One region of the Kitasatospora sp. NPDC056651 genome, then DNA from elsewhere that is predicted to be linked to it. Evidence: riboswitches for the same ligand, from Rfam matches in the RefSeq annotation. Region 1 holds a riboswitch; the other holds the start of a gene.
What was found. A riboswitch is a leader RNA that binds a small molecule or an ion and turns the genes downstream of it on or off. The one in region 1 is predicted to bind thiamine pyrophosphate.

Region 1 (4,851 bases):
ACGCCCGGCACCTGGACGAGCGGCTCGGCGCGCCCGACCTGGAGGCCGAGGAGGTCGCCGAGCTGCGCGAGCTGGTCGCCGGCAGCGGCGCGCCCGAGCTGGTGGAGCGCCGGATCGACGAGCTGATGCGGCAGTCGCTGACCGCGCTGGAGGCTGCGCCGCTCGCCGACGAGCGGGCCCGCGCGGTGCTGCTGACGCTGGCCGAGGCCGCCACCGTCCGCAAGTACTGACGGACGGCGGCGGCCCCGGCGGGGCGGCCGGACCGAGGTGGTCGAGCCGGGACGGTCGAGCCAGGACGGTTCGGCCGGGACGGTCAGGCCGCGCGCACCCGGCGGGACAGCTCGGCGGCGGCGGCGCGCGGGTCCTCCGCCGCGGTGATGGCCCGCACCACGACGATCCGTCGGGCACCGGCGGCCAGCACCTCGTCCAGGTTGCCGAGGTCGATCCCGCCGATCGCGAACCACGGCCGGTCGGTGTCCTGCTTCGCCGCGTACGAGACCAGGCCGAGGCCCGGCGCCGGGCGGCCCGGCTTGGTCGGGGTCGGCCAGACCGGGCCGGTGCAGAAGTAGTCCACCCCGGGCTCGGCGATCGCCGCGTCCACCTCGGACTCGGCGTGGCAGGACCGGCCGATCAGCACGTCCTCGCCGAGGATCGCCCGGGCGGCCGGCACCGGCAGGTCGTCCTGGCCGAGGTGCAGCACGTCCGGCCGGGCCGCGTGGGCGACGTCGGCGCGGTCGTTGACGGCCAGCAGCTTGCCGTGCCGGCGGCAGGCGTCGGCGAAGACCTCCAGGGCCTCCAGCTCCTGCCTGGCCTCCAGGCCCTTGTCGCGCAGCTGGACGATGTCCACCCCGCCGGCCAGCGCCGCGTCCAGGAACTCGGCGAGGTCGCCCCGCTCGCGACGGGCGTCGGTGCACAGGTAGAGCCGGGCGTCGGCGAGCCGGGCGCGCGGCGTGTCCGCCGCCATCAGATCAGCATCGCCTGGGCGCGGCGCTTGACCTCGGTGCCGCGGTTCTCCCGCAGCGCCTGGATCGGGCTGCCGGGCAGCGACGGGTCCTCGGTGAAGAGCCACTCCAGGATCTCCACGTCGTTGTACCCGCAGTCCCGCAGCACGGTCAGGGTGCCGGACAGGTGCTTGACCAGGCCCGGGCCGTCGATGAACGCGGCCGGGACCTGGAGCGACTTGTTGGGGCCGCGCCGGACGGCGATCAGGCCGCCGTTCTTGACCAGGTCACGCACCTCGGTGACCCGGACCCCCCACTGCTCCGAGATGTCGGGCAGGTACATCCAGTCGGTGACCAGGGCTTCAATCTTGCTTTCGATCTCACTCACGCCACCAGACTGCCACCTCCACGGCCCGCCGCGCACCAGGCACTACCCCGCGACGGCCGCCTTCAGCGGTACCGCGGGGTCGGCGGCGCGGGCCGGGTCCAGCGCGGTGCCGGCCTCGATCAGCTTGCGTCCCTGGGCGAGGTCGCGCGGGCGGTCCACGGTCAGCAGCGCGCTCGGCACCCCGTCGCGCAGCCAGAGCACCGACCAGGCGGCGTCCTCGGGAGCGCCGCGCCACAGCAGCTCGTCGCCCTCGGCGTGCCGGCCGGCGTACTGGACCATCCGCCCGAACTGCTCCGACCAGAAGTACGGCACCGGGTCGTAGTCCGGCGCGTCCGCGCCCAGGACGGCGGCGGCCACCGCCTCCCCGGACTTCAGGGCGTGGTCCCAGTGCTGGACGGCCAGTCGGGCGCCGGCCCGGGCCGAGGGGTAGCTGACGCAGTCGCCGGCCGCGAAGACGCCGGGCACCGAGGTGCGCAGCCGCTCGTCCACGACCACCGCGCCGGCCGCGTCCAGCTCGACCCCGGAGCCGGCCAGCCAGCCCGTCGCGGGCCGGGCGCCGATGCCGACCACCACCTCGTCGGCGGGCAGGTGCGAGCCGTCCGCCAGCAGCACCGCGCCGGGCTCGACGGCGGCCACGCCGACGCCGCAGCGCAGGTCGATCCCGGCCTCGGCGTACCAGGCGGCCATCGCCGAGCCGAGCCCGGTCGGCAGCGCACCGGGCAGCGGCGCCGGGCCCGCCTCGACCACCGTCACCTCGCAGCCCGCCCCGCGGGCCGCGGTGGCCACCTCGGCGCCGATCCAGCCCGCGCCGACCAGCACCAGCCGCAGCCCGGGGCGCAGCAGCTCGCGCAGCGCCAGGGCGTCGTCCAGGGTGTGCAGCAGGTGTGCCCGCTCGGCGCCGGGCAGGGCCCGCGGGACGGCGCCGGTGGCGATCACCAGCGAGTCGTACGGGAGGTCGCCACTGTCGGTGTGCAGCACGCCGGCGGTGAGGCCGGTGGCGCGGCGGCCGGTGAGCAGCTCGACGCCGAGATCCCGGTAGTCGATGCCCAGGGTGGTGGAGTCCTCCTTGCCGAGCAGGACGTCCTTGGAGAGCGGCGGCCGGTCGTACGGCGCGTGCGGCTCGTCACCGACCAGCGTGATCCGCCCCTCCCAGCCGCCCTGCCGCAGCTTGAGGGCGCACTGCGCCCCGGCCAGCCCGGCTCCGACAACGACCACCCGATCCGTCCCGCTCAGCTCTGCCACGCCCGTCACTGTACTCAGCGGCCCGCGGCCGCCCCAGGGCCCGGCGCCCCCTGCCCACCCCTACTTCCGGCCTACGTCCGGCGGCGGTGCGCGGGGTCGGGGCTGCGGCCGGGGGGCGGGACGCGGGTGGCGGGGCGCGGGTGGGGAGCGGGGCCACGACCGGGCCGGAGCCTCCCCGTCCACCCCTCGCACGGGCCTTCGGCCGGGCCGTCCCCCGGCGTTAAGGTGGGATGACCACACGGGAGCCCGGCGTACCGGGCTGAGAGGCGGGCTGGCACGGCCCGCGACCGTCCGAACCTGATCCGGGTCATACCGGCGAAGGGAGAAGAGCAGCTTTGTCACGCTTGGCCTCAGGCACCCACGCCGACGTGCTGGTGATCGGCGGGGGCATCATCGGCCTCGCCGTCGCCTGGCGCGCCGCCCAGCGCGGAGTGCGGCACGTGGCCGTGGTCGACCCCACCCCCGGCGGCGGCGCCGCCCGCGTCGCGGCCGGGATGCTCGCCCCGGTCACCGAGCTGCAGTACGGCGAGGAGCCGCTGCTGCGCCTCGGGATGGCCTCGAACGAGCGGTACGCGGCCTTCGCCGCCGAGCTCACCGAGGCGAGCGGCGGCGCGGACACCGGCTACCGCCGGTGCGGCACCCTCGCCGTCGCCCTGGACTCCGACGACCGCGAGGAACTGCGCGAACTGCACGCCTTCCACCACCGGCTCGGCCTGGACTCGACCTGGCTGACCGGCCGGGAGGCCCGCAGGCTGGAGCCGATGCTCGCCCCCGGCGTGCGCGGCGGCCTACACGTCTCGAACGACCACCAGGTGGACGGCCGCCGGCTGCTCACCGCCCTGCTCGCCGCCTGCGAGCGCGCCCACGTCACCGTCCACCGCGCCGAGGCCGTCGAGCTGCTGGTCGAGGACGGCCGGGCCACCGGCGCCCGGCTGAGCACCTCGGAGACCGTCACCGCCGACCAGGTCGTCCTCGCGGCCGGCCCGCACAGCCACCGGCTGCCCGGTCTGCCCGAGGGGGTGCTGCCCGCGATCCGCCCGGTGAAGGGGCAGGTGCTGCGACTGCGCGTCCCGGCGGCCTACCGGCCGTTCCTGTCCCGCAACGTCCGTGCCGTGGTCCGCGGTCAGCACCTGTACCTGGTGCCGCGCGAGAACGGCGAGCTGGTGGTCGGCGCGACCACCGAGGAGCAGGGTTACGACACCACCGTCACCGCCGGAGGGGTGTACGAACTCCTGCGCGACGCCCACGAGTTGGTCCCGGGGATCACCGAGATCCCGCTGCTGGAGAGCTCGGCCGGGCTGCGTCCCGGCTCTCCGGACAACGCTCCGCTGCTGGGCCCGACCTCGCTGCCCGGGCTGGTCGCCGCCACCGGCCACTACCGCAACGGTGTGCTGCTCACCCCGGTGACCGCGGACCTGGTCTCCGAATACCTGGCCACCGGCGAAGTACCCGAGCTCGCAAGGCCGTTCACGCCGCTGCGCTTCTCCCCCGACCGCTCCACGACGAAGGCCTCCGCATGACCGAGACCACCCGGACCGAGACCGCCCCGGCCGAGATCGCCCTGACCGTCAACGGCGAGCCCCGCCGGGTGCCCGCCGCGACCACCCTCGCCGAGCTGGTGCCCACCGTCAGCGCCGCCCCCACCGGCGTCGCCGCCGCCCTCAACGAGGCCGTGGTGCCCCGCAGTTCGTGGTCCGAGACGGTGCTGGGCACCGGCGACCGGATCGAGATCCTCACCGCCGTCCAGGGAGGCTGAACCATGGCCGACGACCTCCTCACCATCGCCGGGGCGACCTTCTCCTCCCGGCTGATCATGGGCACCGGCGGAGCCCCCAGCCTGGAGGTCCTGGAGCGAGCGCTGCTCGCCTCCGGCACCGAGCTGACCACCGTCGCGATGCGCCGGGTCGACGCCTCCACCCAGGGCTCCGTGCTGGACGTGCTGACCCGCAACGGCATCCGCGTGCTGCCCAACACGGCCGGCTGCTTCACCGCCGGCGAGGCCGTGCTGACCGCCCGGCTGGCCCGCGAGGCGCTCGGCACCGACTGGGTGAAGCTGGAGGTGATCGCCGACGAGCGCACCCTGCTGCCGGACCCGATCGAGCTGCTGGACGCCGCCGAGACCCTGGTCGACGACGGCTTCACCGTACTGCCGTACACCAACGACGATCCGGTGCTGGCGCGCAAGCTGGAGGACGTCGGCTGCGCGGCCATCATGCCGCTGGGCTCGCCGATCGGTTCGGGCCTGGGCATCCGCAACCCGCACAACTTCCAGCTGATCGT
Region 2 (4,851 bases), on a different contig from region 1:
TGTGGCACACCGACGTCCTGCCCGACACCCTGGCCGCACCGATCGCCGAGTCCGTCGAGCACGGCTCGGCGGTCATCCGCCGCGCGCTGGAAGCCGCAGCGCCGTCCGGGCCCGCACCGGGACCCGCCGCGACCGGCTGACGCGACGACCGGGCGCCGCCCCGAGCGAACGACGCGGGGCGGCGCTTCGGCGGGACGGCGTCAGCCCCGGACCGGCACATTGGCGACCATCAGCGATCTGCGCACTCCAGGAGTTCCGCCGCCGGGGTGTGGTTTCCGGTCACTGCGGCACCCGCCATCGCCGAGGCGGCCGTGGCCGGGTCGGTGCCGGGCGGCACCACCAGCAGCAGGTAGTGGTCCTGGAAGCCGCGGGTGACGCTGATCGTCGCGTCGCTGCCGGCGAACCAGTTGATCCTGATCGTCAGGCCGTTCGCGGCGACGGACCTGGGCACGCCGTCCCACGCCGAGGTGTCGAGTCCGACCCGGACGATGCGCCCGAAGTGGGCGCCGAGGGCGGTGATCAGGTCCGGCAGTTCGGCGAGGACGCGGTTCGAGCGGGGCCACCAGGCGCCGTCGAAGACGCCCTCCCGCGACATCGTCGGCTCCAGCTCCAGCCGCGGCAGCAGCGGGGCGCCGGGCACCGACCACGGCCCGGAAGAGGCGGAAACGGGAAGAGGAATCGGCATCATGCGAAGCCGCCCGTCCGGTCCACGAGGGACCCGTCACGACCCAGGGCGACGTCGGCGCTGATGCCGGTGTGCGGAATGTCCTCGGTTGTCTGCCTCCCACGGTACTCCGCGGTGGTCTCCTCCGGGCCGCCCCCGTCGGAGTGGTCTCAGGGCTCCAGCCGTTCCTGGTCCCGTCCCGGTACACCGGGCGGACCGCGATCAGCACCACCTCACACCGGCGCGGCCCGTTCACCTGGCCGACGATGGGCCTGGCCCTGGCCGCGCTCGCGATGCGGATCAAGCACCGGCTCGCCCTGCCTGTCGTAGGGCAAGGGAGACCAGGACGGCGAACGCCGCTACCGCGGTCAAAGTGCGGGCGACGTTGAACAGTTCCCATCGACGCAGGATTTCCACGTAGTCGGCGGGCGGTGCGGTGGCGGCCCACTGCTTGATGCGGCCGTTGATCGGGACGTTCCCGAACCGGGTGATCAGGAAGGACGTGACGATCAGGGCTCCCGCCGTGCCCGCGAGGACCCGGGTGCGGTCGCGCGCCGAGGCGGCCAGGGCAAGAGAGCCGAGGGCCGAAACCGCCATCGCCCCCTGCATGGTGATGCCGTTCATCTTCATCAGCTCGGTGTGGAAGTGGAGCCTCATGTCGAGCGGCACGGAGTTGAAGGTCGGAACGAGGTTGGCGGCGCCGTAGCCGAAGGCTCCGGCGAGCAGGCCGGCGGACAACAGGGACACTCCCAGGAGGAGCCGGATGCGCTTGGTCCCGGCCCTGGCCTCGGCCTTCGATTCCGTGCGTGCTCTCGCGTTCTCCATGTGATCAATCCTGCGGCCGGGCAGGCGACATCTCCAATTGAAAATTCTGCTGCGAGCCAGAATCACCAGTTATGGAAGGCCAGTTGCGCCGCTTCGACTCCGTCGTCGAGGACGGTGGTCGAATGAGCGGTCCGAGGGCGGTGCCGGGAAGCTCCTCCGCTTCCCGGCACCGCGTCTCCGCCGGCGGCCGGGTCAGTCCGCGAGGGGGAGGTAGACCTTGTTGCCCTGGGCCTTGAACTCCTCGGACATGGCCTTCATGCCCTCGACGGCCTCCTCGTCGTACTCGGGCGAGGCCGCGCCGTTGCCGAACTTCTCATTGATGGATTTGCTGATCTTCATCGAGCAGAACTTCGGACCGCACATCGAACAGAAGTGGGCGGTCTTGGCGGGCTCGGCGGGGAGCGTCTCGTCGTGGAAGCCGCGGGCGGTCTCCGGGTCGAGGGCCAGGTTGAACTGGTCCTCCCAACGGAACTCGAAGCGGGCGTCGGAGAGGGCGTCGTCCCAGGCCTGGGCGCCGGGGTGGCCCTTGGCCAGGTCGGCGGCGTGGGCGGCGATCTTGTAGGTGATCACGCCGGTCTTGACGTCGTCCCGGTTGGGCAGGCCCAGGTGCTCCTTGGGGGTGACGTAGCAGAGCATCGCGGTGCCCCACCAGGCGATCATCGCGGCGCCGATGCCCGAGGTGATGTGGTCGTAGCCGGGGGCGACGTCCGTGGTCAGCGGGCCGAGGGTGTAGAACGGCGCCTCGTCGCAGATCTCCTTCTGGAGATCCATGTTCTCCTTGATCTTGTGCATCGGGACGTGGCCCGGGCCCTCGATCATCACCTGGACGTCCCGCTCGCGGGCGATCCGGCCGAGCTCGCCGAGGGTCTTCAGCTCGGCGAACTGCGCCTCGTCGTTGGCGTCCGCGATCGAGCCCGGGCGCAGGCCGTCACCGAGCGAGAAGGTGACGTCGTAGGCGGCGAGGATGTCGCAGAGCTCCTCGAAGTTGGTGTGGAGGAAGTTCTCCTGGTGGTGCGCCAGGCACCAGGCCGCCATGATCGAGCCGCCGCGCGAGACGATGCCGGTCTTGCGGCGCGCGGTGAGCGGGACGTAGCGCAGCAGCACGCCGGCGTGGACGGTCATGTAGTCCACGCCCTGCTCGCACTGCTCGACGATGGTGTCCCGGTAGACCTCCCAGCTCAGCTCCTCGGCCTTGCCGTCCACCTTCTCCAGGGCCTGGTAGAGCGGCACGGTGCCGATCGGCACGGGCGAGTTGCGCAGGATCCACTCGCGGGTGGTGTGGATGTTGCGGCCGGTGGAGAGGTCCATGACGGTGTCGGCGCCCCAGCGGGTGGCCCAGGTCATCTTCTCCACCTCCTCCTCGATCGAGGAGGTGACCGCCGAGTTGCCGATGTTGGCGTTGATCTTGACCAGGAAGTCGGTGCCGATGATCGCCGGCTCCACCTCCGGGTGGTTCACGTTGACCGGGATGACCGCCCGGCCGCGGGCCACCTCGGCGCGCACGAACTCCGGCGCGAGGCCCTCGCGCAGCGCCACGAACTCCATCTCCGGCGTCACCACACCCCGCTTGGCGTAAGCGAGTTGGGTGACGGCGGCACCACCGCGGCCGCGCAGCGGGCGGCGCGGGCGGCCGGGGAAGACGGCGTCCAGGTTGCGCAGGTTCCCGCCGCGCGGCGAGGTGTGCTTGATCCCGTCGTCCTCGGGGCGCGGCTCGCGGCCGTCGTACTCCTCGACGTCGCCGCGCTGGCGGATCCAGGCGTCCCGCAGCGCGGGCAGGCCGCGCCGCACGTCGGGTTCGTAGGACGGGTCGGTGTACGGGCCGGAGGTGTCGTACAGCGGAACGGTCCGGCCGTTGGTGAGCAGCACCTCGCGGTACGGGACCCGGAGGTCCGGGCGCGACCCCTCGCGGTGGGCCTTGCGCCAGGCCGGGGTCGGGTAGCCGGTGCGCTCGCTGCTGGGGGCGCCCTGGACAGACTGCGGCTGTGCTTCGAACGTGGTCATCAGACCTCTACTCCCTACGCCGGCATTACCCGGTCAGGTTCCTGCGGTCGACGCAGCCGTCGGTCCGTCCGTCGACGTCCCGGTCAGCGTCCTCTCAGCCCGGTGCTCCGAGCTCCCGCGTCGCAGGCGGTGTTGCCTGCACACGACGCCCAACACGGTAGCGAGCGGATCGCCGCAGGTCCAGGGGGCGTCACGGGCGCGCGCCGGGGGCGCCCCGAAGCGGAACGTGTCCTACCGCACCCGCATAATGCTCACCAACACTTCGCAGACACCCCATCAGGGCGGGACCGTCATCGAGCTGGCCGGCTCCTCCGACCACGCCACGATCACCGACAACGTCGTGGGCCTGGGCACCGTGCAGCTGTCCGCCGGTTCGATCGCGGGGACCACCGCCGACTACAACGCCGTGCGGTGGCCCGGCAACGACACCTACAAGTGGGCCGGCGCCGTCTACAAGACCGCCGCGGACCTGTACGCCGCGACCGGCCAGGGCAGGCACGACCTGAACACCGGTGTGGCGTTCGACGGCGCCTTCTACCCGTTGTCGGTCCCCAAGACCGTCAGCGGTCTGGGCTTCAGCGCCGCGATCGACTCCGCCGGCCCGGACCTGCCCGGTGTTCCGCCCGTCGACCTGCTCGGCCACGGCCCGGTCGCCCACCCCGACGCCGGCCGGACCGGCCCGGACGGCGTCCGCGACCGCGGCGCGTACGAGGTCGTGGGCCTCCAGGACGTCCGGCTGGAGACGCGCGGGGTCGAGCACCCGCCCTCGACCGGCCCCGCGCCGTTCGCCGTCGAGCTCACCGCCACGGCGACCAACACCTGGAACACCAAGCTCGACTACACCTTCGACTTCGCCGACGGCACCGCGCCGGTGACCTCCGCCGAGCCGACCGTGCGGCACACCTACGCCGCGCCCGGAAGCTACCGGCCGAAGGTCACCGTCACCGACGGCCGCGGCGGCTCGGTCACCGGCGAGCCGGACCAACCGGTCCAGGTGAACGAGGACAAGCCGCTCGCCGCCGCCGTCGCGGTTGCCCAGGACGACGGCAGCGACCCGCTCGGCGTGAAGGCCACCGCGACCGCCACCGGCCCGTACCGGATCGCCCGCTACTCCTTCGACTTCGGCGACGGCACCGGCCCGACCGTGCCGAACGCGGTCCTGTCGACCGAGCGCCACGTGTACGCCAAGCCCGGCACGTACACCGTGAAGACCGTCGTGACCGACGACGCGGGATCGACCGCGACCGGCACCCGGCAGGTCACCGTCGACTACGCGCCGTCCGGCTTCACCGCGATCGCCCCGACCCGCATCCTGGACACCCGCCAGGCCGGCTCCCGGATGCTCGGCCCCGGCTCCACGA

Region 2: it holds a riboswitch for thiamine pyrophosphate, as region 1 does, so the genes downstream of both, thiC (phosphomethylpyrimidine synthase ThiC) here and thiO (glycine oxidase ThiO) in region 1, are expected to answer to the same signal.

The regions. Positions count from the first base shown of each region.
Region 1 is NZ_JBHTWX010000014.1:8,322-13,172, forward strand. It holds gene ACFRAR_RS08345 (polyprenyl synthetase family protein) at 1-230, shown strand, start outside; gene thiE (thiamine phosphate synthase) at 314-964, opposite strand; gene ACFRAR_RS08355 (Rv2175c family DNA-binding protein) at 964-1,329, opposite strand; gene ACFRAR_RS08360 (NAD(P)/FAD-dependent oxidoreductase) at 1,372-2,580, opposite strand; TPP riboswitch at 2,800-2,912, shown strand; gene thiO (glycine oxidase ThiO) at 2,916-4,091, shown strand; gene thiS (sulfur carrier protein ThiS) at 4,088-4,327, shown strand; gene ACFRAR_RS08375 (thiazole synthase) at 4,331-4,851, shown strand, end outside.
Region 2 is NZ_JBHTWX010000103.1:1,741-6,591, reverse strand. It holds gene ACFRAR_RS30410 (hypothetical protein) at 1-140, shown strand, start outside; gene ACFRAR_RS30405 (DUF5994 family protein) at 230-640, opposite strand; gene ACFRAR_RS30400 (DUF1772 domain-containing protein) at 965-1,489, opposite strand; gene thiC (phosphomethylpyrimidine synthase ThiC) at 1,682-3,490, opposite strand; TPP riboswitch at 3,485-3,619, opposite strand; gene ACFRAR_RS30390 (PKD domain-containing protein) at 3,738-4,851, shown strand, end outside.